Regions from separate parts of the Streptomyces sp. NPDC048270 genome, predicted to be linked through region 1. Evidence: predicted binding sites of a transcription regulator. Region 1 holds the regulator's gene; the other holds the start of a gene.
What was found. The regulator HrcA, encoded in region 1, represses chaperone genes, less so after heat shock. The targets are predictions, from matches to a motif close to TTNGCACTCNGNNNNNCNGAGTGCNAA.

Region 1 (14,761 bases):
TCAGGCCGAGCCGCCGCCGCGCCTGGAGGTCGGCGGTGAACTTGAAGACCGGCGCGGGCAGCAGGTGCACCTCGTCGTAGACGATCAGGCCCCAGTCCCGGGAGTCGAACAGCTCCAGGTGCGGGTAGACGCCCTTCCGCTTGGTCGTCAGGACCTGGTACGTGGCGATCGTGACGGGCCGGATCTCCTTGCGGGTCCCGGAGTACTCGCCGATCTCCTCCTCCGTCAGCGAGGTCCGCTTGACCAGCTCGTGCTTCCACTGGCGGGCCGAGACGGTGTTCGTGACCAGGATCAGCGTGGTCGCCTTGGCCATCGCCATGGCACCGGCGCCGACCAGCGTCTTGCCCGCGCCACAGGGCAGCACGACCACACCGGAGCCGCCGTGCCAGAACCCCTCGACGGCCTGCTGCTGGTACGGGCGCAGCGCCCAGCCGTCCTCGGCCAGGTCGATCTGGTGCGCCTCGCCGTCCACGTACCCGGCGAGGTCCTCGGCCGGCCAGCCCAGCTTCAGCAGGGTCTGCTTGATCTGCCCGCGCTCGGAGGGGTGCACGGCCACGGTGTCGGCGTCGAGCCGCGCGCCGACGAGCGGGGTGATCCGCTTGGACCGCAGGATCTCCTCCAGCACGGGCCGGTCGGTGCTGGTCAGGACCAGCCCGTGCACGGGGTGCTTGGACAGGGTGAGCCGGCCGTAGCGGGCCATCGTCTCGGCGACGTCGACGAGCAGCGCGTGCGGGACGGGGTAGCGCGAGTACTCGACCAGGGCGTCGACGACCTGCTCGGCGTCGTGCCCGGCGGCCCGGGCGTTCCACAGCCCGAGCGGGGTGATCCGGTAGGTGTGGATGTGCTCGGGAGCCCGCTCCAGCTCGGCGAAGGGAGCGATGGCGCGCCGTGCGGCTCCGGCGAGCTCGTGGTCGACCTCGAGAAGGAGGGTCTTGTCGCTCTGGACGATGAGAGGCCCGTTCACGCACGTCCCTTTCCGGCATGGGTGGCCACCCGGGCGCGGGTGGCCAAACCTCCAGTGTGCCGTATCGCGGGTCCGGCGGGGCGGGGGCGGCCGCGCGGGGCCGATCGGCTACGCGCCCAGGTGGGGCAGCGGGCCCGCCGGGTACGGGGTCTCCGCGGGCAGCAGGGCGCGGGCCGCCGGCGCTTCGCCGGAGCGGAGCAGATCGCGGATCTCCCGGGCCAGCGGGGTGACGTCGCGGATGGAGACCGTCCACTCGTCGGCGTAGGCCCGTGAGGCGGGCCCGGCCAGGCCCAGCTGGAGCGAGCGGTACGGCAGCGGGTTCAGGTGGAGGTCGCGCTCCGGGTCCCACTGGACCCGGGCCGACGTCGCGCGCAGCGAGCGCTGCCAGGCCGCGCGGTCCGTGTGCACGCCGGGTTTGTAGTGGGACAGGCAGGCGGTGCGCAGGGCCTCGTCGAAGCCGGAGCGGGTGATCTCGATGGCCAGCACGGTCTCCTGGCCGGCCTTCGAGGCCCAGCCGCAGCGGTACATCATCCACAGGAACGACGGCTTGATCCACGTCATCCGCTCCCGATTCCAGGCGGGCGGGAACCGGCCGTCGCGGGCCGCGGGCAGGCCGAGGGCGGGGGAGTAGGCCTGGTAGACGGTGAGGGTGGTGTCGGTGTGGACGGCGCGGATGGTGCGGGGCGCGGTGTGCATGGGGGCCAGCCTGTCCGGCGGTGCCGGGCCGGGGCCAGCGGTTTTCCGGGCCGGGTGCGGCGCCGTTGCGGGGGCGCGGCCCCCGGGCCCCCGCGCCTCAAGCGCCGGCGGGGCTCAAGGAGATCGGGGCTCCGCCCCGGGCCCCGCGCCTCAAGCGCCGGCGGGGCTGGATTGTGGCGGGGCTGGGGGTGCCGGTGCGGCTCAGGGATCGGGGCTCCGCCCCGGGCCCCGCGCCTCAAACGCCGGCGGGGCTGGATCTGCCGGCCACTCCAGCCCCGCCGGCGTTTGAGGCGCGGGGGCCCGGGGGCAGAGCCCCCGCAGCGGCGCCACACCGGCCCAGGTATCCAGCCCCGCCGGCCCGCCGGCGCTTGAGGCGCGGGGTCCGGTGTCAGCGGCGCTTCGGCAGCGGGACGCGCGCCAGGTCCGCCGCCACCGTCAGCTCGCCCTCGAACCCGCCCGCACGGGCCTGCCGTTCGAACTCCGAGGGGTCCGTGTAGCGCTGCGAGAAGTGCGTCAGCACCAGGTGCCGCACCCCCGCGTCCCGCGCCACCCGCGCCGCCTGCCCGGCCGTGAGGTGCCCGTGCTCGGTGGCCAGCGGCTCGTCCTCGTCGAGGAAGGTCGACTCGATCACCAGCATGTCGCAGCCCTCGGCCAGCTCGTCCACGCCCTCGCAGAGCCGGGTGTCCATGACGAACGCGAACCGCTGCCCCGGCTTCGGCTCGCTGACCTGCTCCAGGCTGACCCCGCCCAGGCGTCCGTCGCGCTGGATGCGGCCGACGTCCGGCCCCTTGACCCCGTGCCGTGCCAACAGCTCCGGGATCATGCGGCGCCCGTCCGGCTCGGTGAGGCGGTAGCCGAAGGACTCCACCGGGTGCGAGAGCAGCCTGGCCTCCAGCACGTACGAGGCCCCGCGCGCCAGCACCCGCATCCCGTCCCCGGCCACCGGCTCCTCCGCCAGCCGCACCGTCTCGCGGTAGGCCGTGGCGTAGCGCAGCCGGTCGAAGAACTGCTGCCCCGAGGCCGGGTAGTGCGCGGTGACGGGGTGCGGGACCCGGTCGAGGTTGATCCGCTGGATCACCCCGGCCAGGCCGAGGCTGTGGTCACCGTGGAAGTGGGTGACGCAGATCCGGTTGATGTCGTGCGCGGCCACCCCGGCACGCAGCATCTGGCGCTGGGTGCCCTCGCCCGGGTCGAAGAGGATGCCCTCGCCGTCCCAGCGCAGCAGGTAGCCGTTGTGGTTGCGGTGGCGGGTGGGCACCTGGCTGGCGGTGCCCAGCACCACGAACTCGCGTACGGACACCGGTTATCCGGGGGGCCACTGGAGGCCGCGGCCGCCGAGGACGTGCGCGTGGGCGTGGAAGACGGTCTGGCCGGCGCCCGCGCCCGTGTTGAAGACGATCCGGTAGCCGTGGTCGGTGAGCTTCTCGTCCAGCGCGATCCGCCCGGCCTCGGCGAGGAGGTCGGCGGTGACGGCGGGCTCGGCCGCGGCCAGCGAGGCCGCGTCGGGGTAGTGCACCTTGGGGATCACCAGGACGTGTGTGGGCGCCTGCGGGTTGATGTCCCGGAAGGCGAAGGTCGTCTCGGTCTCCCGGACCACGGTCGCCGGGATGTTCCCCGCGACGATCTTGCAGAACAGGCAGTCGGCCTGCGGTTCCCCGGCCATCGCTTCGCCTCCGTGTCGTTGATCGCTCCGGGCATCGTATCCCCGGAGCGCGTAAGGGATTCGGCGGCCTCCCGGGCCCGGAGGGAACCCGCACCGCGGGGCCGGCCCGGTCCGCCGCCCGCCGGACCAGCCCGTCCGCGCGGACCAGCCCCGCCCGCCGGACCGGCCCCGCCGCCCCGCGATCAGCCCCAGCGGCCGGTACGGGCCAGCAGGACCGCCGTGGCCGCGGTGCCGGCCGTGGAGGTGCGCAGGACGGAGCGGCCCAGCCGGTAGGGGTGGGCGCCCGCCTCGGCGAAGACGGCCAGTTCCTCCGGGGAGACCCCGCCCTCCGGGCCGACGACCAGCACGACGGATCCGGCCTCCGGCAGCTTGGCCCCGGCCAGCGCCTCGGAGGGGGTCTCGCGGTCCTCGTGGAGGACCATCGCCAGGTCGGCGCCGGCCAGCAGGGCCGCCACCTGCTTGGTGGACATGGCCTCGGCCACCTCCGGGAAGCGCACCCGGCGGGACTGCTTGCCCGCCTCCCGGGCGGTGGCCCGCCACTTGGCCAGGGACTTGGCCCCCCGGTCGCCGCGCCACTGCGTGATGCACCGCGAGGCCTGCCACGGCACGATCGCGTCCACTCCCGTCTCGGTCATGGTCTCCACGGCCACCTCGCCGCGGTCCCCCTTGGGCAGCGCCTGCACCACGGTGATCCGGACGGCCGGTTCGGCTTCCTCGAAGGCCCCGGACACGGTCAGGACCAGCCGGTCCTTGCCCTCCGCCGCCTTCACGACCGCCTCGGCCCAGCGGCCCCGGCCGTCCGTGAGGACCACCGCCTCGCCCTGGTTCAGCCGCTTGACGGACACCGCGTGCCGGCCCTCCGGGCCGTCCAGGACGAACTCCGGTCCCGCCGGGACCTCTTCGACCACGAACACCGGGGCGGTCATGACGCACTCCTCATCTGCATTGCCTTCAACGTGCTCTGCGCCTCGGCCAGTTCGGCCGTCAGCACTTCCATCAGCTCCCCGGCGGGCAGCGCCCGCGCCAGCCGGTGCCCCTGCCCCGCCCACAGGGCCATGCCCTGCGGGTCCCCGGCCGCGGCGGCCGCTTTGCGCAGCCCCGAGGTCAGATGGTGGATCTGCGGGTAGGCGGCGGGGGCGTACGGCCCGTGCTCGCGCATGAACCGGTTGACCAGGCCCCGCGCCGGCCGCCCGGAGAAGGCCCGGGTGAGCTCGGTGCGGACGAACAGCGGGTCCGTCAGGGCCTTCTTGTGCAGCGGGTCCGCCCCCGACTCCGGGCAGGCCAGGAAGGCCGTGCCGAGCTGGGCCGCCTCCGCGCCCGCGGCGAGCAGCGCGGCGATCTGCGAGCCCCGCATCAGCCCGCCCGCCGCGATGATGGGGAGCGCGACCGCCTCCCGCACCTGGGCCACGAGCGCGAGCAGGCCCACCGAGGCCGTGCCGTCCGCCTGCGGGTCGTCCCGGTGGGTGCCCTGGTGGCCGCCGGCCTCCACCCCCTGGACGCACACGGCGTCGGCCCCGGCCTCCTGCGCGCGGCGGGCCTCCTCGACGGAGGTCGCGGTGACGACGGTGTACGTACCGGCCCCCCGCAGGGAGGCCAGCACCGCCGGGGCGGGGCAGCCGAAGAGGAAGGAGACGACCGGGACCGGGTCCTCGAGGAGGATGGCGAGCTTGGCGTCGTAGCCGTCGTCGCAGGTGCCGATGATGTCCTCGTCGGCCAGCGAGATCTCGTACCAGCTCGCCTCGCCGGCCAGCTGCCCGCGATAGGCCTCGACGGCGGCCGGGTCCACGTGGCCGGTCTGCGGCATGAAGAGGTTCACCCCGAAGGGGCGCCGGGTCAGGGCGCGCAGCTGCTTGATCTCCTGGTACATGCCGTCGGCCGTCTTGTACCCGCCGGCCAGGAAGCCCAGCCCGCCCGCCTCGCACACGGCGGCGGCGAGCGGGGGACAGGAGGCGCCGCCCGCCATGGGGGCCTGCACGATCGGGTATGCGCAGAGACCGTTCGGTGCCGAGGACATGCACTGCATCGTGCCATGTCCCGCTCAGGGGGCCGAATCACGGCATTCGCCTGGCATAGTCCGCTTCCCGGCGCGGCCGGAACGCATATGCCGAGCCCGGCCGGGGGCATCCCCCGGCCGGGCTCGTCGTTGATGGTCGCAGGCGTTCAGCGGCCGTTGAAGGCGTCCTTCAGGCGGCTGAACAGCCCCTGCTGGCCCGGCGCGAACTGGCCGGTCGGCCGCTCCTCGCCGCGCAGCTTCGCCAGCTGGCGCAGCAGTTCCTCCTGCTGGGCGTCCAGCTTGCTCGGGGTGGTCACCTCGACGTGGACGATCAGGTCGCCGCGCCCGCCGCCGCGCAGGTGGGTGACGCCGCGCCCGTGCAGCGGGATCGACTGGCCGGACTGGGTGCCGGGCCGGATGTCGATCTCCTCCATGCCGTCCAGCGTCTCCAGCGGGCACTTGGTGCCCAGGGAGGCCGCCGTCATCGGGATGGTCACCGTGCAGTGCAGGTCGTCCCCGCGCCGCTGGAAGGTCGGGTGCGGCAGCTCGTGGATCTCCACGTAGAGGTCGCCGGCGGGGCCGCCGCCGGGGCCGACCTCGCCCTCGCCCGCGAGCTGGATGCGGGTGCCGTTCTCGACACCGGCCGGGATCTTGACCGTGAGGCTGCGGCGGGACCGGACCCGGCCGTCGCCCGCGCACTCGGGGCACGGGGTCGGGACGACGGTGCCGAAGCCCTGGCACTGCGGGCAGGGCCGCGAGGTCATGACCTGGCCCAGGAAGGACCGGGTGACCTGCGAGACCTCACCGCGGCCGCGGCACATGTCACACGTCTGCGCGGAGGTGCCGGGGGCGGCGCCCTCGCCGGAGCAGGTGGTGCAGACGACGGCCGTGTCGACCTGGATGTCCTTGGTGGTCCCGAAGGCCGCCTCGTCCAGCTCCAGGTCCAGGCGGATCATCGCGTCCTGGCCGCGGCGGGTCCGCGAGCGCGGGCCGCGCTGCGAGGCCTGGCCGAAGAAGGCGTCCATGATGTCGGAGAAGTTGCCGAAGCCACCCGCTCCGAAGCCGCCCGCTCCGCCACCGCCGCCCGACGAGGACAGCGGGTCGCCGCCCAGGTCGTAGACCTGCTTCTTCTGCGGGTCCGAGAGCACCTCGTAGGCCGCGTTGATCTCCTTGAAGCGCTCCTGCGTCTTCGGGTCCGGATTCACATCCGGGTGGAGTTCACGCGCGAGGCGCCGGAAGGCCTTCTTGATCTCGTCCTGCGATGCGTCGCGGCGCACGCCGAGAACGGCGTAGTAGTCCGTGGCCACTTACGACTCCGCCAGGATCTGTCCGACGTAACGTGCCACTGCGCGTACCGCTCCCATCGTTCCGGGGTAGTCCATGCGGGTCGGTCCGACCACGCCGAGTTTGGCGACCGTTTCGCCGCCCGAACCGTAACCGACCGAGACGACCGACGTGGAGTTCAGCCCCTCGTAGGCGTTCTCGTGCCCGATCCGTACGGCCATTCCCGACTCGTTGGCCTCGCCCAGCAGCTTGAGGAGCACGACCTGCTCCTCCAGCGCTTCGAGCACCGGCCTGATCGTCAGGGGAAAATCATGTCCGAAGCGGGTGAGATTGGCGGTACCGCCGATCATCAGCCGCTCTTCGGCTTCCTCGACCAGGGTTTCGAGGAGCGTCGAGAGCACGGTGGACACCGTGCCCCGGTCCTCCGCCTCGAAGGACTCGGGGAGGTCCTGGACGAGCGGGGGGACGTCGGTGAACCGGCGCCCGACGACCCTGCTGTTGAGCCGCGCCCGCAGGTCGGCCAGCGAGGTCTCCCCGAAGGGGCTCGGGCAGTCGATCAGCCGCTGCTCGACCCGCCCGGTGTCCGTGATCAGTACGAGCATCAGGCGCGCGGGAGCGAGCGAGAGCAGCTCCACGTGCCGGACGGTCGACCGGGTCAGGCTCGGGTACTGGACGACGGCCACCTGCCGGGTCAGCTGCGCGAGCAGCCGCACCGTGCGGCCGACCACGTCGTCGAGGTCCACGGCGCCGTCGAGGAAGTTCTGGATGGCCCGGCGCTCGGGCGACGACAGCGGTTTGACCCCCGCCAGCTTGTCGACGAAGAGCCGGTAGCCCTTGTCGGTGGGGATCCGGCCGGCGCTGGTGTGGGGCTGGGCGATGTAGCCCTCCTCCTCCAGCACGGCCATGTCGTTGCGCACGGTGGCGGGCGAGACGCCGAGCCGGTGCCGCTCGGTGAGCGCCTTGGAGCCGACCGGCTCCTCCGTCCCGACGTAGTCCTGGACGATGGCGCGCAGCACTTCGAGTCTGCGTTCGCTGAGCATCGCGCACACCTCCAGCTGTGGTCCGTTGCCGTCTTGGTCGGAACTCGGTCGTTGGCACTCTGGTCGTTCGAGTGCCAGAGATCCCCCGCTCAGTGTACGGCCGGGTAGTAAGACCCTGGCAAGGGAGGCCCGCCAGGGTAGCGTCGCGGCATGGACGTGCGTTGGGAAGAGGCGGGCTGGGAAAGGCTGACCGGGCGGACCGGGCGGCGGCGACTGCCGGTGTGGGACTGCACGGTGGGACTGGTGGTGGGGGACGATTCCGTCCTCCTCGTCGACCCCGGCTCGTGTGTGCGCGAGGGTGCCCAGCTGCGGGCGGAGGCGGAGCGGCTGACGGGCCGGCACGTGACCCATATCGCATTCACACACGGACATTTCGACCACGTCCTGGGCGGGGCCGCCTTCGCCGGCGCCGAGGTGTTCGGCGCGGTCGGGCTGGACGCGCTGCTCGCCACGGAACGCGAGGAGCTGCGCGAGGACGCGGTGCGGCACGGGCTGGCCGAGGAGGAGGCCGCGGAGGCGGCGGACCTGATGGTGCTGCCGAAGCACCTGGTGTCGGGCGAGTGGACGCTGGAGCTGGGCGGGGTGCAGGTGCTGCTGGCCAATGTGGGGCCCGGGCACACCGGCCACGACCTGGCGGTCTTCGTGCCGGGCGAGCGCGAGACGGTCTTCTGCGGGGACCTGGTCGAGGAGTCGGGCGAGCCCGTGGCGGGCCCGGACGCGGTGCCCCGGCAGTGGCCCGCGGCCCTGGACCGGCTGCTCGCCCTGGGCGGGGACGACGCGCAGTACGTGCCGGGTCACGGAGCGGCGGTCTCCGCGGCCTTCGTGCGTGCGCAACGCGCCACACTGGCCGCGCGTTTCGGCGTGTCGTAGGCGTGATCGCGGAGCCTCTCCTACGCTCGGCCGGATGCGCGAGTACTCCCCCGACCTGACCCCGCAGTGGAAGCGCCCCAAGGCCGTGCCCGAGGTGGCGGCGGAGCCCGATCTGGTGGTCGAGGTGGCCGGCAGCGACTTCTGCGGCGCGGTGGTGGCCTGCGAGGCCGGCACGGTGACCCTGGAGGACCGCTTCGGCAAGCGCCGGGTGTTCCCGCTGGAGCCCCGGGGCTTCCTGCTGGACGGGGCCGTGGTCACCCTGGTCCGCCCCTCCCGCGCCCCTTCCGCGCCGCTGCGCACCGCCTCGGGCTCGATCGCCGTGCCGGGGGCCAGGGCGCGGGTGGCGCGGGCCGGACGGATCTACGTGGAGGGGCGCCACGACGCGGAGCTGGTCGAGAAGGTCTGGGGCGACGACCTGCGGATCGAGGGCGTGGTGGTGGAGTACCTGGAGGGCATCGACGACCTCCCCGCCATCGTCGCCGACTTCGCCCCGGGGCCCGACGCCCGCCTGGGGATCCTGGTGGACCACCTCGTGCCGGGCTCGAAGGAGTCCCGGATCGCGGCCTCGGTGACCTCCCCGGACGTGCTGATCGTGGGCCACCCGTACGTGGACGTCTGGCAGGCGGTGAAACCGTCCGCCCTCGGCATCGCGGCGTGGCCGGTGGTCCCGCGCGGCCAGGACTGGAAGACGGGCATCTGCCGGGCCCTGGGCTGGCCGGACAACACCGGCGCCGCCTGGCAGCACATCCTGTCCCGGGTGACGTCCTACAAGGACCTGGAGCCCACCCTCCTGGGCTCGGTGGAGCACCTCATCGACCACGTCACGGCGCCCTAGCCGGGCGCGTGGCCGGGGCACGGGACCGGTCCTAGTCCACCAGGTCCCGGACCACCGCGTCGGCCAGCAGCCGCCCCCGCAGGGTCAGCACGGCCCGCCCGGCCCCGTACGGCTCCGCCTCCAGCAGGCCGTCCGCCAGGGCGCGGCGGGACGCCTCCAGCCCGGCCGCAGCGAGCAGCGACAGCGGCACGCCGTCCACCAGCCGCAGCTCCAGCAGGATCCGCTCGACCCGGCGGTCCTCCTGCGACAGGAGCTCGCGCCCGGCCCCGGGAGAGCGGCCCTCCGCCAGCGCGGCGGCGTACGCCCCCGGGTGCTTGACGTTCCACCACCGCACCCCGCCCACGTGCGAGTGCGCGCCGGGGCCCGCGCCCCACCAGTCGGCGCCGCGCCAGTACAGCTCGTTGTGCAGGCAGCGCCCGGCCTGCGAGGCCGCCCAGTTCGACACCTCGTACCAGGAGTAGCCGGCCTGCGCCATCACCTCGTCCGCGATCAGGTAGCGGTCGGCGTGCACGTCGTCGTCCGTCATCGGGACCTCGCCGCGGCGGATCCGCCGCGCCAGCTGCGTGCCCTCCTCCACGATCAGCGCGTACGCCGAGATGTGGTCCGGCCCGGCGCCCAGCGCCGCGGCGAGCGAAGCCCGCCAGTCCTCGTCCGACTCCCCCGGCGTGCCGTAGATCAGGTCCAGGTTGACGTGCTCGAAGCCGGCCGCGCGCGCCTCGGCGACGCAGGCCTCCGGGCGGCCGGGGGTGTGGGTGCGGTCCAGCACCTTCAGGACGTGCTGCTTGGCGCTCTGCATGCCGAAGGAGATCCGGTTGAAGCCGCCGGCCCGCAGCTCGGCCAGGTACCGCGGGTCCACCGACTCCGGATTGGCCTCGGTGGTGATCTCCGCGTCCTCGGCCAGGCCGAACTCGTCCCGGATCGCCGCGAGCATCCGTACGAGGTCGCCGGCGGGCAGCAGCGTCGGCGTGCCGCCGCCCACGAACACCGTCCGTACGGCCCGCGGGTCGTCCCCGAGCACCTTCCGGGCGAGGCGGACCTCGTCGATCAGGGTGTCGGCGTAGTTCTCCCGGGAGGCGAGCACGCCGCCGGTACCCCGCAGCTCGGTGGCCGTGTAGGTGTTGAAGTCGCAGTAGCCGCACCGCGTGGCGCAGTACGGAACGTGCAGGTAGAAGCCGAGCGGCCGGTCCCCCGCGCCCGCCAGGGCGTGCGACGGCAGCGAGCCGTCTTCGGGCATGGGTTCACCGTCGGGCAGTGCGGAAGGCATGACCCCATCATCCCGCACTGCCCCATGGTCGTTTACGCCGTGCGCGGCGCCCCCGGCTACAGCTCCCGCGCGCCCTCGTACATCTCGTCGATCAGGTGCTTGAACTCACGCTCGACGACCGGCCGCTTCAGCTTGAGGCTGGGCGTGAGGTCCCCGTGCTCGATGTCGAGGTCGCGCGGCAGGATCCGGAACTTCTTGACCGTCTGCCACCGCTGGAGGCCCTCGTTGAGGGTCTGCACGTACGTCTCGATCAGGCGGTTGGTCTCCGGCGCGGCCAGGACCTGCGCGTACGTCTTGCCCTCGAGCCCGTTCTCGACGGCCCAGCCCAGGATCGACGGCTCGTCGAGCGCGATCAGGGCGGAGCAGAAGTTCCGGTCGGCGCCGTGCACGACGATCGTCGACACGTACGGGCAGATCGCCTTGAACTGGCCCTCGACCTCGGCCGGGGCGACGTACTTGCCGCCCGAGGTCTTGATCAGGTCCTTCTTGCGGTCGGTGATGCGCAGGTAGCCGTCGGCCGACAGCTCGCCGATGTCGCCGGTGTGCAGCCAGCCGTCGGACTCCAGCACCTCGGCGGTCTTCTCGGGCTGCCCGTGGTAGCCCTGCATGATGCCGGGTCCGCGCAGCAGGACCTCGCCGTCGTCGGCGATGCGGACCTCGGTGCCGGGCAGCGGCTTGCCGACGGTGCCGGTGCGGTAGGCCTCGCCCGGGTTGACGAAGGAGGCGGCGCTGGACTCGGTCAGGCCGTAGCCCTCGAGGATGTGGATGCCCGCCCCGGAGAAGAAGTAGCCGATGTCGGGCGCCAGGGCGGAGGCGCCGGAGACGGCGGCGCGCAGGTTGCCGCCGAAGGCGTCGCGGAGCTTGGAGAAGACGAGCGCGTCGGCGATCTTGTGCTTGGTGGCGAGGCCGAAGGGGGCGGTCGCCTGACCGGTGCGGCGGAAGTTGTCCTGGGTGACCTTGGCGTACTCGCGGGCCACGCCGACCGACCACTGGAAGATCTTGTACTTGGCCCCGCCGCCGGCCCGGGCCTTGGCGGCGACGCCGTTGTACACCTTCTCGAAGATGCGCGGGACGGCCGCCATGTACGTCGGCTGCACGATCGGCAGGTTCTCGATGATCTTGTCGATCCGGCCGTCGACGGCGGTCACGTGGCCGACCTCGATCTGGCCGGAGGTCAGCACCTTGCCGAAGACGTGGGCCAGCGGCAGCCACAGGTACTGGACGTCGTCCTTGGTGATCAGGCCGGTGGCGACGGTGGCCTTGGCCATGTACGACCAGTTGTCGTGCGGCAGGCGGACGCCCTTGGGGCGGCCGGTGGTGCCGGAGGTGTAGATGAGGGTGGCGAGCTGGTCGGCGGTGATGGCCCCGATCCGCTCCTTGACCGCCTCGGGGTGCTTGGCGAGGTACTCCTTGCCGCGCGCCTCCAGATCGGCGAGCGAGAGCACCCAGCCGTCGGGGTCGCCCTCGGCGGCCACCGCGTCGGCGGTCTCGACGACCACCACGTGGGTGAGGTGGGGCACCTCGGCGCGGCGCTCGCGCGCCTTGGCCAGCTGCGCGCCGTCCTCGGCGATCAGGACCCGGCTCTCGGAGTCCGCCAGGATGTACGCGGACTCCTCGGCGTTCGTGGTGGGGTAGATCGTGGTGACCGCGCCGCCGGCGCACATCACGCCGAGGTCGCTGAGGATCCACTCGACCCGGGTGTTGGAGGCGAGCGCGACCCGCTGCTCCGGCTCCAGGCCCAGGTCGATCAGCCCGGCGGCGATGGCGAAGACCCGCTCGGCCGCCTGGCCCCAGCTCAGCGACTTCCAGTCGTCGGGGCCCTGGCCGCCGGCCGCGGGCACCGGGTACCGGTACGCCTCCGCATGGGGCGTGGCGGCCACGCGCTCAAGGAAGAGGGCCGCCACCGTGGGCGGACGGTTCTCGATCAAGGTCTGTGTGTCGCTCACGACATCCTCCGGACCGGACCACGCGGCAGTGCGTGGGCGTGGGGCGCTTGGGGGGGCGCATCGGGACAGGCGGGGTTTGAGACGTAACCAGCAGGTGACTGGCGAGTAACCATCGAGCAGTGATCAGACTAGAGGCCGTCCGCCGCCTGCGTAAGAGCTCGCAAGCGGCCGGTTCATAACGAAAGAGGCCCCCGCGCCGGAGCGTGAGGGCCTGCTTCCGCGGCGGTCGCGGGCGTCGCTACTTCTTCTTGCCGCCGGATTCGTCGCTGGAGAGGACGGCGATGAAGGCCTCCTGCGGGACCTCCACGGAGCCGACCATCTTCATCCGCTTCTTGCCTTCCTTCTGCTTCTCCAGCAGCTTCCGCTTACGGGAGATGTCACCGCCGTAGCACTTGGCGAGGACGTCCTTGCGGATGGCGCGAATCGTCTCGCGGGCGATGACGCGGGAGCCGATCGCGGCCTGGATCGGCACCTCGAAGGCCTGCCGCGGGATGAGCTCGCGCAGCTTGGCGACCAGGCGCACGCCGTAGGCGTAGGCCGCGTCCTTGTGCGTGACGGCGGAGAAGGCGTCGACCTTGTCGCCGTGCAGCAGGATGTCGACCTTGACCAGGCTGCCGGACTGCTCGCCGGTGGGCTCGTAGTCGAGGGAGGCGTAGCCGCGCGTCTTGGACTTCAGCTGGTCGAAGAAGTCGAAGACGATCTCCGCGAGCGGGAGGGTGTAGCGGATCTCGACCCGGTCCTCGGAGAGGTAGTCCATGCCGAGGAGGGTGCCGCGGCGGGTCTGGCAGAGCTCCATGATCGCGCCGATGAACTCGCTGGGCGCGAGGATGGTGGCCCGCACGACCGGCTCGAACACGTCCGAGATCTTGCCCTCGGGGAACTCGCTCGGGTTGGTGACGGTGACTTCCTTGCCGTCCTCCAGGACCACCCGGTAGACCACGTTGGGCGCGGTCGCGATGAGGTCGAGGCCGAACTCGCGCTCCAGGCGCTCGCGGACCACGTCCAGGTGCAGCAGGCCGAGGAAGCCGACGCGGAAGCCGAAGCCCAGCGCCGCGGAGGTCTCCGGCTCGTAGACCAGCGCGGCGTCGTTGAGCTGGAGCTTGTCCAGGGCCTCGCGCAGGTCCGGGTAGTCCGAGCCGTCGAGGGGGTACAGGCCGGAGAAGACCATCGGCCGCGGGTCCTTGTAGCCGCCGAGGGCCTCGGTCGCGCCGTTGTGCAGGCTGGTGATGGTGTCACCGACCTTGGACTGGCGGACGTCCTTCACGCCGGTGATGATGTAGCCCACCTCGCCGACGCCGATGCCGTCGGCCGGGGTCATCTCGGGCGAGGAGACGCCGATCTCCAGCAGCTCGTGCGTGGCGCCGGTGGACATCATCCGGATGCGCTCGCGCTTGTTGAGCTGGCCGTCGACCACACGGACGTAGGTGACCACGCCGCGGTACGAGTCGTACACCGAGTCGAAGATCATGGCGCGGGCGGGGGCGTCCTTGACGCCGACCGGGGCCGGGACCGTGGCGACGACCTTGTCGAGCAGCGCCTCCACGCCGAGACCGGTCTTCGCGGACACCCGCAGGACGTCCTCGGGCTGGCAGCCGACCAGGTTCGCGAGCTCCTCGGCGAACTTCTCCGGCTGGGCGGCCGGCAGGTCGATCTTGTTCAGCACGGGAACGATCGCGAGGTCGTTCTCCATCGCCAGGTACAGGTTGGCGAGGGTCTGCGCCTCGATGCCCTGGGCGGCGTCCACCAGCAGGACCGTGCCCTCGCACGCGGCGAGGGAGCGCGAGACCTCGTACGTGAAGTCGACGTGCCCGGGGGTGTCGATCATGTTGAGGATGTGGGTGCTGCCCTGGCCCTCGCCCGTGGTGGGCGCCCAGGGCAGTCGGACCGCCTGGGACTTGATCGTGATGCCGCGCTCACGCTCGATGTCCATGCGGTCGAGGTACTGGGCGCGCATCTGCCGCTGGTCGACCACACCGGTGAGCTGGAGCATCCGGTCGGCAAGGGTCGACTTGCCGTGGTCGATGTGCGCGATGATGCAGAAGTTGCGGATCAGCGCCGGGTCGGTACGGCTCGGCTCGGGCACGTGGCTGGGGATGGCGGGCACGCAGTGTCCTGATTCTCGGGTCTCAGTCGGGGGCGCGGTCGATCCTGGGCGGATCATTGGGATCTCTACGCTGACTCCCATGGTCCCATGGACCGGGCAGTG
Region 2 (14,761 bases), on a different contig from region 1:
CTTCTCGATCTTGTGGCGGCGCAGCAGCTCCATGGCGTCGACGCCGGAGATGCCGACCTTGCCCGTGACCAGCGGCATCGGGGTCATGACCTCGCGCACCTGGCGGCTGCGGTCCGACTCGAAGGCCATGTCGCGGTTGGTGACGATGCCGAGCAGCTTGCCCGCCGGGTCGGTGACCGGGACGCCGGAGATGCGGAACTTCGCGCACAGCTCGTCGGCCTCGCGCAGCGTCGCGTCCGGGTGCACCGTGATCGGGTCGGTGACCATGCCGGACTCGGAGCGCTTGACCAGGTCGACCTGGTTCGCCTGGTCGGCGATGGAGAGGTTGCGGTGCAGTACGCCGACGCCGCCCTGGCGGGCCATCGCGATGGCCATGCGGGCCTCGGTGACCTTGTCCATGGCGGCGGACAGCAGGGGGACGTTCACCCGGACGTTGCGCGAGATGAGGGAAGAGGTGTCGATCTCGTCCGGGGCCATGTCCGACGCGCCCGGCAGCAGCAGCACGTCGTCATAGGTCAGTCCGAGCGTGGCGAATTTGTCGGGCACTCCGTCGGTAGTCATGACACCTTCCCAAATGGTCTTGCTCAGCGCGGATGTCCATGCTAACGGGATCCCGCAGCGTCTCATTCCACGAGCCAGACCGATCGGAAGTTTCGTTGGTTCCTACGATGGAGGGCCGGACGCCGACCGCGGTTCCTACTGCTCGGCGAGCGCGCGCAGCCGACTGAGGGCACGGTGCTGGGCGACCCGCACCGCTCCCGGCGACATGCCGAGCATCTGCCCGGTCTCCTCGGCGGTCAGCCCGACGGCCACCCGCAGGACGAGGAGCTCGCGCTGGTTCTCCGGCAGATTGGCCAGGAGCTTCTTGGCCCAGGCCGCGTCGCTGCTGAGCAGCGCCCGCTCCTCCGGGCCGAGCGAGTCGTCGGGCCGCTCCGGCATCTCGTCGGAGGGCACGGCCGTGCTGCCCGGGTGCCGCATGGCGGCCCGTTGCAGGTCGGCGACCTTGTGCGCGGCGATGGCGAAGACGAAGGCCTCGAAGGGCCGCCCGGTGTCCCGGTAGCGCGGCAGCGCCATCAGGACGGCGACGCAGACCTCCTGCGCCAGGTCCTCCACGAAGTGGCGGGCATCACCCGGGAGCCGCGAGAGCCGGGTGCGGCAGTAGCGGATCGCGAGCGGGTGAACGAAGGCGAGCAGGTCGTGCGTGGCCTGCTCGTCGCCCTCCACCGCCCGGCGTACGAGCGCGCTGACGGCCCCGGCACTGCCGCCCTTGGCGGCGCCGGTCGGGCCTGTGGCCGCGGGTGACCCCAGGGCCTCGTCGTCGCGCATCAATCCATGGTGCCTTGACGCCGGAGGTTCCGTGGCACCACGGCCGGTTTCGTGCATCGAAGCGTTATGAGCGGGTGCGCCGGAACTCATGGTCTGCACCCTCCCCTCCCGCTCGCCGAATGATCCCCGGGACGGGGACCCCACATTTCCAAGAATGCGGCACACCCTCAAGGATGCGGCATCGCGCACGAAGCGACACGTCCCCCGGATTGTGCCCCGCCAATCCCCGGGTGCGCACCGGGTACGACGGGGCTCACGGTCGTGGGACCGGGCCGTGGCCCGTGGGTCAGCGGACCAGGCCCCAGCGGAAGCCGAGCGCGACCGCGTGCGCGCGGTCCGAGGCGCCGAGCTTCTTGAACAGCCTGCGGGCGTGCGTCTTGACCGTGTCCTCGGAGAGGAAGAGCTCGCGCCCGATCTCCGCGTTGGACCGGCCGTGGCTCATGCCCTCCAGCACCTGGATCTCGCGCGCGGTGAGCGTGGGCGCGGCGCCCATCTCGGCCGAGCGGAGCCGGCGCGGGGCCAGTCGCCAGGTCGGGTCGGCGAGGGCCTGGGTGACCGTGGCCCGCAGCTCGGCGCGCGAGGCGTCCTTGTGCAGGTACCCGCGGGCGCCGGCGGCGACCGCGAGGGCCACGCCGTCCAGGTCCTCGGCGACCGTCAGCATGATGATGCGGGCGCCCGGGTCGGCCGAGAGCAGGCGGCGGACCGTCTCCACACCGCCGAGCCCGGGCATCCGGACATCCATCAGAATCAGGTCGGAGCGGTCGGCACCCCAGCGGCGGAGGACTTCCTCGCCGTTGGCAGCCGTCGTCACACGCTCGACGCCGGGCACGGTGGCAACCGCGCGACGGAGCGCCTCTCGGGCAAGCGGGGAGTCGTCGCAGACGAGGACGGATGTCATGACCGCCCTCCGCAGCTGCTGATGCGCGTCACCTTGAGCCTCCAGGCTGGTACGTATCGTCACCTGTGCGGTCGATGCCCCCGGACACCTGTCCGAGAACTTATTGGTTCAACCGCCTTCGCACTCTCAACGATGGTCACTCGAAAGAGTTACGGGTCGGACGGACACCTTCGGCACTCTACGTGAGGAAGCGAACACGACTCGGACGCCACAAGGCAACTGTCCTCCATCTGGAGCTATGCCCTATTTGGCGGCTTTCCTTCCGTTTGGCACATGTCTGAGGCTAGATTCCCAATGAGTCATATTTACATCTACTCCGACAGTAGGTGTGGAGACCCTTGGAGACATCGACCGTATCCGCCTCAGTACCGGCACCAAGAGGACTACCAATGGCAGATTTCTCCCGCCTCCCCGGACCGAACGCCGACCTCTGGGACTGGCAGCTGCTGGCTGCCTGCCGTGGGGTCGACAGCTCCCTCTTCTTCCACCCGGAAGGCGAGCGGGGCGCGGCCAGGAGCGCGCGCGAGGCCTCGGCTAAAGAGGTCTGCATGCGATGCCCGGTCCGCGCGGAATGTGCCGCGCACGCGCTCGCCGTCCGCGAGCCCTACGGAGTGTGGGGAGGGCTGACGGAGGACGAGCGGGAGGAGCTGATGGGCCGCGCGCGCCATCGCCTGATCCCCGCGTCCAGCGCGATCGGACCGATCACGCCCCACTGAACCGGAGAACAAACGCCCGAAGGAACGTTCCTGCGAATCCGTGCGGGTTCCTCGGTCCGCCGCGACCGCCGGGCGTGTCGCGGTCCGGAGCGAAACGTCACGCGTTCGGCCGTACGTACCGCCACAGGCGTACGGTCAGCGCGTGGCGGCCCGCTCCAGCTGGGCGAGTGTCGCGGCCACGGCCGGCACCCGGGCGAGGTCCGGCAGGGTCAGCGCCACGACCTCCCGCTCCACGGCCGGCTCCACCGCGACCGTGCTGACGCCCTTGGCCCGTACGGACTCCACCGCGAGCTCCGGCAGCACCGCGACGCCCAGCCCCGCCCCCACCAGGCCGACGACCGCCGGGTAGTCGTCGGTCGCGAAGTCGATCCTCGGGGTGAAGCCCGCGCCCTCGCACACCTCCACCAGATGGCGGCGGCAGCGCGGACAGCCCGCGATCCACGGCTCGTCGGCCAGCTCCGCCATGCCCACCCGCTCCGCCCCGGCCAGCCGGTGGCCCTCGGGGACCAGCCCGACGAGCCGGTCCGTCAGCAGCGGGCGCACCACCAGGTCCTCCCACTCCGCCGCGGATCCGGCCGCCCCGCCGTAGCGGAAGGCCAGCGCCAGGTCGCAGTCCCCCTCGCGCAGCATCTCCACCGAGCGCGGCGGCTCGGCCTCGACCAGGGAGATGCGGGTCCCCGGGTGCTCGGCGCGCATCGCCGCGAGGGCCGTCGGCACCAGGGTGGAGCTGCCGCTGGGGAAGGACACCAGCCGTACCCGGCCCGCGCGCAGCCCGGCGATGGCCGCGACCTCCTCCTCGGCGGCGGTCAGCCCGGCCAGGATCCCCGCGGCATGCCGGACCAGGGCCTCGCCGGCCTGGGTCAGCCGCATCTCGCGGCCGGTCCGGATGAGCAGGGGGGTGCCGGCCGACTGCTCCAGCGCCTTCATCTGCTGGGACACGGCCGGCTGGGTGCAGCCGAGCTCGCGGGCGGCGGCGGAGAAGGACCCGGTCCCGGCGACAGCGCGCAGAACTCGGAGATGACGTGCCTCGATCACTCCTCGAGCATAAGCCCAGCTTTGACTGGCGCGCGAATATCCCGTCGCCGCTTTGGGGCCACTCGGCTGGTTTTGCTTTCATGGGCCCCATGCATCTGATCTCCGTGAACCTCGGCCGCGCCACGGCCGTCGACTACACCGAAGCCGAGAGCGGGCTGACCGGCCACGGCAAGCTCCCGGTCCCCGGGCCGGTCCGCGTCGTCGCCCCCGGCCCCAAGGCCACCGGCCTGGGCAGCGGCCTCGAGGGCGACGCCGTCTGCAACCGCCGCTACCACGGCGGCGACCACCAGGCCGTCTACGCGTACGCGCGCGAGGACCTCGACCTGTGGGAGGCGGAGCTCGGCCGCGAACTGCCCGCCGGGACGTTCGGCGAGAACTTCACCACCTCGGGCATCGACCTCAACACCGCGCGGCTCGGCGACCGCTGGCGGGTGGGCGCGGACCTGGTCCTCGAAGTGGCCTCGGCCCGCATCCCGTGCCGGACCTTCCAGGGGGTCCTCGGCGAGCGCGCCTGGGTCAAGCGGTTCACCGCGCAGGCACGGCCGGGCGCGTACCTGCGGGTGATCGAGGAGGGCTCGGTCTCCCCGGGCGACGCCATCGAGGTCGTCCACCGCCCGGACCACGACGTGACGGTGCAGCTGTGGTTCCGCGCCTTCACCACTGAGCGCGCCCTGCTGCCGCGCACGCTGGCGGCGGGCACGGCGATGGAGCCCGAGGCCCATGAGCAGGTTCGCCAGTACGTGGCGAAGTACGGGGCCGGGGACGGGTCGAGGTAACGCCGTCACCGGGGGCGGCTAGGTTGCGCCTATGACGACTGCGTTGATTACGGGATCCACGGCGGGCATCGGCGCCGCCTTCGCCCGGCGGCTCGCCGCCCAGGGCCACAACCTGGTGCTGGTGGCGCGTGACACCAAGCGGCTGGGCGAGCAGGCCACCGAACTGCACGACCGGCACGGCATCGAGGCCGAGGTGCTGGCCGCCGACCTCTCCACCGAGGAGGGCATCGCCGCGGTCGAGCGCCGCCTCGGCGACCGCACCCACCCGGTGGACCTGCTGGTCAACAACGCGGGCTTCGGCAACAAGGGCCGCTACCTCGAGGTCTCCATGGCCGACGAGCTGACGATGCTCAAGGTGCACATCGAGGCGGTGCTGCGGCTGACCTCGGCGGCCACCTCCTCGATGCGCGAGCGCGGCCGCGGCGGCGTGATCAACGTGGCCTCGGTGGCGGCGTTCGTACCGCGCGGCACCTACGGGGCGAGCAAGGCCTGGGTCGTGCAGTTCACCCAGGGCGCGGCGCGGGACCTGTCGGGGTCGGGCGTGCGGCTGATGGCCCTGTGCCCCGGCTTCGTACGGACGGAGTTCCACCAGCGCGCCGGCATGGGCACCGACAACATCCCCGGCTGGATGTGGCTCGACGCCGACAAGCTGGTGGCCGCGGCCCTGGCGGACCTGGCCCGGGGCAAGACGGTGTCGGTTCCCGATCCGCGGTACAAGGCGCTGATGGGCGTGGTGAAGCTGACGCCGCGCGGGCTGCTGGGCGGGGTGTCCTCCCGTACGGGCCGCAAGTACGGGCCCCAGTAACTCGCCGGTAAACCCGCCGAATGGGTGAAATCTACCTAAAATGGACGTGTCCCAACCAGCCCGGGAGACGCCATGACATTCGTACAGATAATCGATTACAAGACCAGTCGGCAGGACGACCTCAACCAGCTGCTCGACCGGTACGTCTCGCAGAGCCAGGGCAAGCGCACGGTGACCCACAGCATCGTGGGCAAGGACCGCGAGAACGAGAACCACTACGTGGACGTGGTCGAATTCCCCTCGTACGAAGAGGCCATGAAGAACTCTCACCTCCCGGAGACGGACACGATGTTCCAGGAGATGATGGCCCTGTGCGAGGGGATGCCGACCTTCACCAACCTGGACGTGGTCCGCGACGAGCACATCAACAAGCACGTGGTGAACCGGCTGTTCGACGAGTGCATCATGCAGGGAAACCTCGACCTCGTCGACGAGATGCTCGCGCCCCGGTACATCGACCACGACACCATGAAGGACGGGACCACCACCGGGCGGGACGTCATGCGCGAGGACGTCACGGCCTGGCGCAAGGCCTTCGACTTCGAATTCACCACGGACGTGCAGCTGGCCGAGGGCGACTACGTCACCACGGTGTGGAGCTGGACCGGAACCCACAAGGGCGAGTTCCAGGGCATCGCGCCGACCGGCAAGAAGTGCACCATGACCGGCTCCACGACGTTCCGCTGCGAGGACGGGATGATCGCGGAGGGCTGGTGGCACCTGGACGCCATGGGCCTGATGCGCCAACTGGGCGCCATGTAGGACCCGCACGCACGGGCCGCGCGGCCCGCCTACGGGGCCGAGCGGCCCCCCAGACACGGGAAGGCCCCGTTCCGCAGGTGCGGAACGGGGCCTTCCAAGCGCGGTGCGCGATCAGTGGCTGTGGCCGTGACCGTGGCCGTGACCGGCGTCGGCCTCTTCCTCGGCCGGCTTCTCGACGACCAGGGTCTCGGTCGTGAGCAGCAGGGAGGCGATGGAAGCGGCGTTCTCCAGCGCGGAGCGGGTGACCTTCACCGGGTCGATGACGCCGGCCTTGACCAGGTCGCCGTACTCGCCGGTGGCGGCGTTGAAGCCCTGGCCCTTCTCGAGCTCGGCGACCTTCGAGGTGATGACGTAGCCCTCGAGGCCGGCGTTCTCGGCGATCCAGCGCAGCGGCTCGACGGCGGCGCGGCGCACGACCGCGACACCGGTGGCCTCGTCGCCGGTCAGGCCGAGGTTGCCCTCGAGGACCTTGACGGCGTGGACGAGCGCGGAGCCACCGCCGGAGACGATGCCCTCCTCGACCGCGGCGCGGGTCGCCGAGATGGCGTCCTCGAGGCGGTGCTTCTTCTCCTTGAGCTCCACCTCGGTGGCGGCGCCGACCTTGATGACGCAGACGCCGCCGGCGAGCTTCGCCAGGCGCTCCTGCAGCTTCTCGCGGTCCCAGTCGGAGTCCGTGGACTCGATCTCGGCCTTGATCTGGTTGACACGACCGACGACTTCCTCGTGGCTGCCGCCACCGTCGACGATGGTCGTGTCGTCCTTGGAGATGGTGACGCGGCGGGCGGAACCCAGTACGTCCAGACCGGCCTGGTCGAGCTTGAGGCCGACCTCCTCGGCGATGACGGTGGCACCGGTGAGGGTGGCCATGTCCTGCAGCATCGCCTTGCGGCGGTCACCGAAGCCCGGGGCCTTGACGGCGACCGCGTTGAAGGTGCCGCGGATCTTGTTGACGACGAGGGTGGAGAGCGCCTCGCCCTCGACGTCCTCGGCGATGATCAGCAGCGGCTTCGAGGCGCCGGCCTGGATGACCTTCTCGAGCAGCGGCAGGAGGTCCTGGATGGAGGAGATCTTGCCCTGGTTGATCAGGATGTACGGGTCGTCGAGGACGGCCTCCATACGCTCCTGGTCGGAGACCATGTACGGCGAGAGGTAGCCCTTGTCGAAGGCCATGCCCTCGGTGAACTCGAGCTCCAGGCCGAAGGCGTTGGACTCCTCGACGGTGATGACACCGTCCTTGCCGACCTTGTCCATCGCCTCGGCGATGAGCTCGCCGACCTGCTGGTCCTGCGCGGAGAGCGCGGCCACGGCGGCGATGTCGGACTTGTCCTCGATCGGGCGGGCGGTCGCGAGGAGGTCCTCGGACACGGCCTTGACCGCGGCGTCGATGCCCTTCTTCAGGGCGGCCGGGGACGCGCCCGCGGCGACGTTGCGCAGACCCTCGCGGACCAGCGCCTGGGCCAGCACGGTGGCGGTGGTGGTGCCGTCACCCGCGATGTCGTTGGTCTTGGTCGCCACCTCCTTCACGAGCTGCGCGCCCAGGTTCTCGTACGGGTCGTCCAGCTCGACCTCGCGCGCGATGGTGACGCCGTCGTTGGTGATGGTGGGGGCGCCGAACTTCTTGTCGATGACGACGTTGCGGCCCTTGGGGCCGATCGTCACCTTGACCGTGTCGGCAAGCTTGTTGACGCCGCGCTCGAGGGCGCGACGGGCGTCCTCGTCGAACTTCAGAATCTTCGGCATGGGAGCGGTTCAGTCCTCTCGTTGCGATCGGCCGCTCACCGCGACCGCCACCGCCTGGAACGAACTACGCCCCTCGCCGCCCGGCATCAGCAGGGTGACCAGGGGCGCAGCTCAAATCAAAACTAGAAGCGAATTACTTCTCGACGATCGCGAGCACGTCGCGAGCCGAGAGGACGAGGTACTCCTCGCCGCTGTACTTCACTTCGGTGCCGCCGTACTTGCTGTACAGCACGATGTCGCCGACGGTGACGTCCAGCGGGAGACGCTGGCCGTCCTCGAAGCGACCCGGGCCCACGGCGAGGACAACGCCCTCCTGGGGCTTCTCCTTCGCGGTGTCCGGGATGACCAGGCCGGAGGCCGTGGTCTGCTCGGCGTCGAGCGGCTGGACCACAATGCGGTCCTCGAGCGGCTTGATGGCAACCTTGGAGCTGGCGGTCGTCACGATCCGACCTCCCCCTTCGGAGATCCGGGGTTAACTGTCTGAGGTGGCGACCAGGTCGATCCGTCGTCGCGGGTGCCGGACCTGCCTGTCGCTGTGTTGGCACTCACCGGTGGCGAGTGCCAGGTGCGACACTATTCCGGCGATTAGCACTCGGTCAAGCGGAGTGCCAATTCTCGACCGTGGGCGTTGCGCGTCGCGAGCCCTCGAAGCGCCAAAACCCCGGCGCACGGGCGTTCGATCTCATTACTCTCCGGTCATGACCAGGACAAACTCCGGCGTGCGCCCGCGGCACCTCGTCCCGATGGCCGTCGGCCTCGCGGCCGGCATCTACATGCTCTCGGGCGCCGTACCGCGGCTGGCGGCCCAGGCGGCCGGGGTCGAGGGCGCCTTCCACGCCACGCGGTGCACCGAGGAACTGGACTCGGACGGGGACGAACACTGGATGTGCGAGGGGTCGTTCACGGCCGGGGACGGATCGTTCACGATCCCCCGGGTCGAGGTCGACACCAGCTTCGACACCCTGCCGGACGGACCGCGGGCCGCCTTCGCCCTCGGCCCGTCCTCCGGCACGGCCGTGCAGCCCGGCGTCCTCGTCTGGCTGGGGCCCGGGGCGGTGGGGGTGCTCTCGCTCGCCTTTCCGGTGTGGGCCGTCGGCGCGGCCTCCCGGGACGCGGTGGCGCGCAGACGGGAGCGGGCGTCGGGGGCGGCCGGCCCGGAGCGGGTGCCCGGCCCCGAGGGGGTGCCCGACCCGGAGAGGGTGACCGGGGCAGGGGCCTCGGCCGGGCAGGCGCGGAGCACGCGGTGAATACCCGTACCGGGGCGCCCGGCCCCGTCCCGGCGCGGTACCGTGCGGCATGACGACACCGTCGCGGCGGCCCGTCCACTGGACGGCGGACATCGCGCTGGCCCTCCTCACCGGCACGGTGGCGGCCGTGGTCCTGGTCGGCGGCGTCCTGTGGGCCGGCCTCGGGGAGTTCGGCCTGATCACACCCTTCGTGCCCGAGGGCTCCCACTGGCTGGGGATTCCGCTCACCGTCGAGGTGTACGTGTTCCTCGGCGCGATGTGCTGCGTGAGCGCGGCGGCCGCCTTCGGTTTCGCCCGGCGGCACGTGTGGTTCTCGGCGGTCCTGCACGGTGCGGTCTGCGCCCTGATCGCCGGGACGCTGCTGATGATGGCGATCACCTCGCTCCGGGCGGCGCCCCAGCCGGAGACCCTCCCGGACCCCGCGTCCACGCGCTCGGGCCACGTGTGCCGCAGCGGCGGCGACAGCGGCGAGTGCCCGGGCGGTTGAGGCGGGGGCCAACCGGGAGCGACCGGGGCGTACCGAGAGCGCAGGGGGAGCGAACCGGGGTGATTCCGCCGCGTCGGCCCGGTATGTGAGGCTTGACGGGTGCGCATCCTCGTGGTCGAAGACGAAGAGGGCCTCGCCGAATCCCTGCGGCGCGGCCTGTCCGCCGACGGGCACCTGGTCGAGGTCGCGCACGACGGCCACCGCGGCCTGGACCTCGCCCTCGCCGGCGGCCCGTACGAGGTGGTCCTCCTGGACCTGATGCTCCCGGGCATGAGCGGCTACGAGATCTGCACCCGCATGCGCGCCCACGGCGACACCACCCCGGTGCTGATGCTCACCGCCCGGGACGGCGAGTACGACGAGGCCGAGGGCCTGGACTCCGGGGCCGACGACTACCTCACCAAGCCGTTCTCCTTCGTGGTCCTCGCCGCCCGGATCCGGGCGCTGGCCCGCCGCGCGGGCGCGCCCGACCGCAGCGTCCTGCAGGCCGGCGACCTGCTCCTCGACCCGCAGGGCCGCCGCTGCCGGCGCGGCTCCCACGACATCGAGCTCACCGCCCGCGAACTCGGCGTCCTGGCCTGCCTGATGGAGCGGCCCGGGCAGGCCGTCGCCAAGCAGGACATCCTCGACGAGGTCTGGGACACCCCGTACGGCATCGACCCGAACATCGTCGAGGTGTACGTCTCCTCGCTGCGCAGGAAGATCGACGCGCCCTTCGGCCGCCGCTCGATCCTCACCGTCCACGGGACCGGCTACCGGATGGCCCCGGACGGTGGCTAGTACCGTCCGGGCCCGTACGGCGATCGCCGCGGCCCTCGCGATGGCCGCCGTCCTGGGCACCGGCGGGCTGTGGCTGTACGCCCTGCTGCGGGCCAACCTGCTCGACAACACCACCGGGCGCACCGAGCTGGCCGCGCGCAAGGTCGTCGCCCAGGTCGACAGCCGGACCCTGCCGCCCGGCGGCCGGCTGCCCGCGCCCGAGCGCGGGGTGGACCTGGTCCTCGTACGGGACGCCCGGGGGCGCACGGTCGCGACCAGCGGGGACCCCGCGGACCTTCCGGGCCTCCCGGGCCTCCCGGGCCTCCCGGACCTGGGCCGGCTGAGCCCCGGGGGCGGTTCGGGTTCCGGTTCGGGTTCCGGTTCCGGTTCCGGTTCCGGTGCGGGTTCGGGTTCCGGTTCGGGTGAGGACTCCCGGTCGGCCGTACTGCCTCCCGCGCGCCCCGGCGGGGAGCGGCGGGTGGCGGTCGCGGTCGAGGCGGCGGGCCCGCCGGGCGCGCACGACCCGCACACCGTCTACGCCGTGACCGTGCTCGGCGACGTGGACGACGCGACCAGGGCCGTCGCGGTCGGACTGCTGGCGGGCGCGCCCCCGTTGATCGCCTTCGCCGCGGCCCTGGCGTGGTGGGTGACGGGGCTCGCGCTGCGCCCGGTGACCGCCATCCGCAACGAGCTGGCCTCGGTCACCGCGAGCGAGCTCGACCGGCGGGTTCCGGATCCGGGCGGGGCGGACGAGATCGCGCAGCTGGCCCGCACCGTCAACGGCACCCTGGACCGGCTGGAGCGCGCCGACGCCCGGCAGCGGCAGTTCACCGCGGACGCCTCGCACGAGCTGCGCAATCCGCTGGCCGCCGTCCGCACCCGGCTGGAGGTGGCCCTGGCCATGGACCGCCCCGACCGGGAGTCGGTGGCGGCCGCGCTGGCCGATACCGAGCGGCTCCAGCGGATCGCGGCGGACCTGCTGCTGCTGGCCCGTCTCGACGGCGGGCCGGGGCCGCGGAGCGAGCCGGTCGACCTGGCGCTGCTGGCCGCAGAGGACGTGGCGCGCCGGGGCGGTCCCCGGGTGGCGCTGCGGCTGGAGGCGCGGGTGCCCGTACCGGCCGCCGGGGATCCGGCGCGGCTGGAGCGGGCGCTGGCCAATCTCGTGGACAACGCCCTGCGGTACGCCCGCGCCGAGGTGGTGGTGCGGGCGGCGGCGGGCACGGCGGGAGGCGGTGCCTGGGCGGTGCTGGAGGTCGCGGACGACGGCCCGGGGATCCCGGAGGCGGACCGGGACCGGGTGTTCGAGCGGTTCGTACGCCTGGACGCGGACCGGGGCCGGGCCAGCGGCGGGACGGGGCTCGGCCTGGCCATCGCCCGGGAGATCGCGCGGGCGCACGGGGGCGACGTACGCGCGCTGCCGGCGCCCGGCGGGGGCGCGCGGCTGGTGCTGCGCATCCCGTGCCGGTAGGCCGCCGACCGCCGGCCGCCGGCCGCCGGCCGCCGGGCCTTCTGTACGCCGGTTCCCCCGCCGGCCCTCAGGATTCCTTCAGCCTCCCTCCCCCACCATCGAGAGGCATGAGCGCGCACCGGAGGAAGACGACCGCCCCAGGCCACCGGCTCTCCCGCCGGCGGCGGCTCGGCCGCACGCTGCTGATCACCGGCTGTGCGCTGGCGGTCATGGCGGGCGGCGGCGCCTGGTACCTGTACCGGGACCTGGCCTCCGGCATCGGCAGCTCCAAGGCCCTGAAGGGCGCGCAGAAGTCGACGTCCGGCGATGTGAACGTCCTGCTCATGGGCCTGGACAGCCGCAAGGACCAGAACGGCGAGGACCTGCCGGACGACGTGCTGGACAAGCTGCACGCCGGCGGTTCGGACATCGGCGGCTACAACGCGAACACCCTGATCCTGCTCCACGTACCCGGCGACGGCGGCCAGGCGAAGGCCTTCTCGATCCCGCGCGACGACTTCGTCGACATACCGGGCCACGGCAAGGACAAGATCAAGAAGGCCTACGGGCTCGCGAAGGAGAAGAGGCGGGAGCAGCTCGTCGCGCAAGGGGTGGGCGACCGCCGGCAGCTGGAGCGCGAGGGCCGGGAGGCGGGGCGCAAGGCGGAGATCGAGACGGTGCGCAACTTCCTGGGGGTCCCGATCGACCACTTCGCCGAGCTGAACCTGGCCGGTTTCTACCACCTCGCCGAGGCGCTGGGCGGGGTGCCGGTGTGTCTGAACAAGCCGGTGAAGGACAGGTACTCCGGCGCCGACTTCCCGGCGGGCCCGCAGACCCTGAACGGGCAGCAGGCGCTCGCCTTCGTACGCCAGCGGCACGGCCTGGCCAGGGGCGACCTGGACCGGACGAAGCGGCAGCAGGCCTTCCTCGCGGGCGCGACGAAGAAGCTGAACTCGGCCGGGACCTTCACCGACCCGGTGAAGCTGATGAAGCTGATCGACACCGCGAAGCAGGACGTGGTGACGGACGAGGGGTGGGATCTGCTGTCGTTCGTGAAGCAGGCGAAGAACCTGTCCGGCGGGAAGGTCCACTTCACGACGCTTCCCATCGAGGGCTTCGGAAGGAACCATGGGGAGGACATCAACGTCGTAGATGATATGAAGATAAAGCGCCTCATTGCCGAGCAGATCGGGCCGAAGGCCCCTCCGAGCCCGAGCACCCCGGGCGCCGCTTCCTCCTCAGCTCCGCCGGGACCGTCGTCCGGATCGTCCGGATCCTCCACGCCCCCCGCGTCACCCGCCCCCACACCCACGTCCGGTGCCACGGACGGCGGCGGCATCCCGTGCGTGGACTGAAGCCCCTGACATCGGCGGGCTCGCGCCGGCGCACCGAGGCGCTGCTGCTGGTCTTCGTCGTCGCGATCGCCGTGTTCGGCCACGCCAACGCCGGCCTCGCCATGAACGGCGAGCTGCCGCCCAACCTCACCGGCTTCACGATCAGCATGACGCTGCTGTCGCTGGTCGGGCACCTGGGCATCCGCCGGTTCGCGGCGTACGCGGACCCGCTGATCTTCCCGCTGGCCATGCTGCTGACCGGGCTGGGGCTGGTGCTGATCCACCGGCTCGACCAGGGGTACATCGAGCGGTACGGCTCGGACGCGAACGCTCCGGGCCAGCTGATGTGGACGGTGGTCGGTGTCGCCGCCTGCATCCTGGTGGTGGCGCTGCTGCGCGACCACCGGCTGCTCCAGCGGTTCATCTACATCACGATGGCCGTCGCGCTGGTGCTGCTGATCGCGCCGGCGTTCTTCGGCGCGGACACGTACGGCGCGAAGCGGTGGATCATCCTCTTCGGCTTCTCGCTGCAGCCGGGCGAGTTCGTGAAGATCATGATCGCGATCTTCTTCGCGGGCTATCTGGTCATCCACCGGGACTCGCTGGCCCTGACGGGCCGCAAGTTCCTCGGCATGCGGCTGCCCCCGATGCGGCAGCTGGGACCGATCATCACGGTGTGGATCGTCTCCATGCTGGTGCTGGTCTTCGAGCGCGACCTCGGCACCTCGCTGATCTTCTTCGGCGTCTTCGTGGTGATGCTGTACGTGGCCACCGAGCGCACCAGCTGGATCGTGTGCGGCCTGTTCATGGCGGCGGTGGGCGCCTTCGCGGTGGGCTCGACGGAACCGCACGTCAAGGCGCGCGTGGCGGCGTGGCTCAACCCGCTGTCGTACTACTGGGAGAACCGGCCGGCCGGGGTCACCTCGGACCAGTCGGCGCAGGCGCTGTTCAGCTTCGGCATCGGCGGCATGACCGGGACCGGCCTCGGCACGGGGCACCCGGAGCTGATCAAGTTCGCGGGGCGCAGCGACTTCATCCTCACCACGGTCGGCGAGGAGCTCGGGCTGGCCGGGGTGATGGCGGTCCTGATCCTGTACGCGCTGCTCGTGCAGCGGGGGCTGCGGATGGCGCTCGGCGCCCGCGACCCCTTCGGCAAGCTGCTGGCGGTGGGCCTCGCCTCGGCGCTGGCCCTCCAGGTCTTCGTGGTCGCGGGCGGCGTCACGGGACTGATCCCCCTGACGGGCAAGGCCCTGCCGTTCCTGGCCAAGGGCGGCTCCTCCCTCCTGGCCAACTGGATCATGATCGCCCTGCTCCTGCGCATCAGCGACAGCGCGGAACGCCAACGCGAGGCGGACGCCCGCGGCCCGGCGGAGACGACGATCACGCCGGTGGTGACGGCGGACCTCACCCGGGCGGGAGCGGGCTGACC

Region 2: a site for HrcA is predicted at 8,644-8,670, ahead of groES (co-chaperone GroES). Genes of this name have one in related genera too.

What each region holds. Positions count from the first base shown of each region.
Region 1 is NZ_JBEZLV010000027.1:46,979-61,739, reverse strand. Features, by position in the region: gene AB0D66_RS23520 (DNA repair helicase XPB) at 1-964, opposite strand, end outside; gene AB0D66_RS23515 (DUF4291 domain-containing protein) at 1,073-1,660, opposite strand; gene AB0D66_RS23510 (ribonuclease Z) at 2,049-2,960, opposite strand; gene AB0D66_RS23505 (histidine triad nucleotide-binding protein) at 2,964-3,323, opposite strand; gene AB0D66_RS23500 (16S rRNA (uracil(1498)-N(3))-methyltransferase) at 3,506-4,249, opposite strand; gene AB0D66_RS23495 (nitronate monooxygenase) at 4,246-5,337, opposite strand; gene dnaJ (molecular chaperone DnaJ) at 5,484-6,623, opposite strand; gene hrcA (heat-inducible transcriptional repressor HrcA) at 6,624-7,640, opposite strand; gene AB0D66_RS23480 (MBL fold metallo-hydrolase) at 7,791-8,510, shown strand; gene AB0D66_RS23475 (DUF3097 domain-containing protein) at 8,545-9,345, shown strand; gene hemW (radical SAM family heme chaperone HemW) at 9,377-10,609, opposite strand; gene AB0D66_RS23465 (long-chain fatty acid--CoA ligase) at 10,666-12,555, opposite strand; gene lepA (translation elongation factor 4) at 12,794-14,659, opposite strand.
Region 2 is NZ_JBEZLV010000012.1:37,138-51,898, forward strand. Features, by position in the region: gene guaB (IMP dehydrogenase) at 1-561, opposite strand, end outside; gene AB0D66_RS13315 (sigma-70 family RNA polymerase sigma factor) at 697-1,326, opposite strand; gene AB0D66_RS13320 (response regulator transcription factor) at 1,613-2,224, opposite strand; gene AB0D66_RS13325 (WhiB family transcriptional regulator) at 2,614-2,940, shown strand; gene AB0D66_RS13330 (LysR family transcriptional regulator) at 3,076-3,975, opposite strand; gene AB0D66_RS13335 (MOSC domain-containing protein) at 4,065-4,751, shown strand; gene AB0D66_RS13340 (SDR family oxidoreductase) at 4,783-5,556, shown strand; gene AB0D66_RS13345 (ester cyclase) at 5,629-6,318, shown strand; gene groL (chaperonin GroEL) at 6,430-8,058, opposite strand; gene groES (co-chaperone GroES) at 8,192-8,500, opposite strand; gene AB0D66_RS13360 (hypothetical protein) at 8,757-9,305, shown strand; gene AB0D66_RS13365 (hypothetical protein) at 9,355-9,792, shown strand; gene AB0D66_RS13370 (response regulator transcription factor) at 9,892-10,572, shown strand; gene AB0D66_RS13375 (HAMP domain-containing sensor histidine kinase) at 10,565-12,019, shown strand; gene AB0D66_RS13380 (LCP family protein) at 12,127-13,353, shown strand; gene AB0D66_RS13385 (FtsW/RodA/SpoVE family cell cycle protein) at 13,341-14,759, shown strand.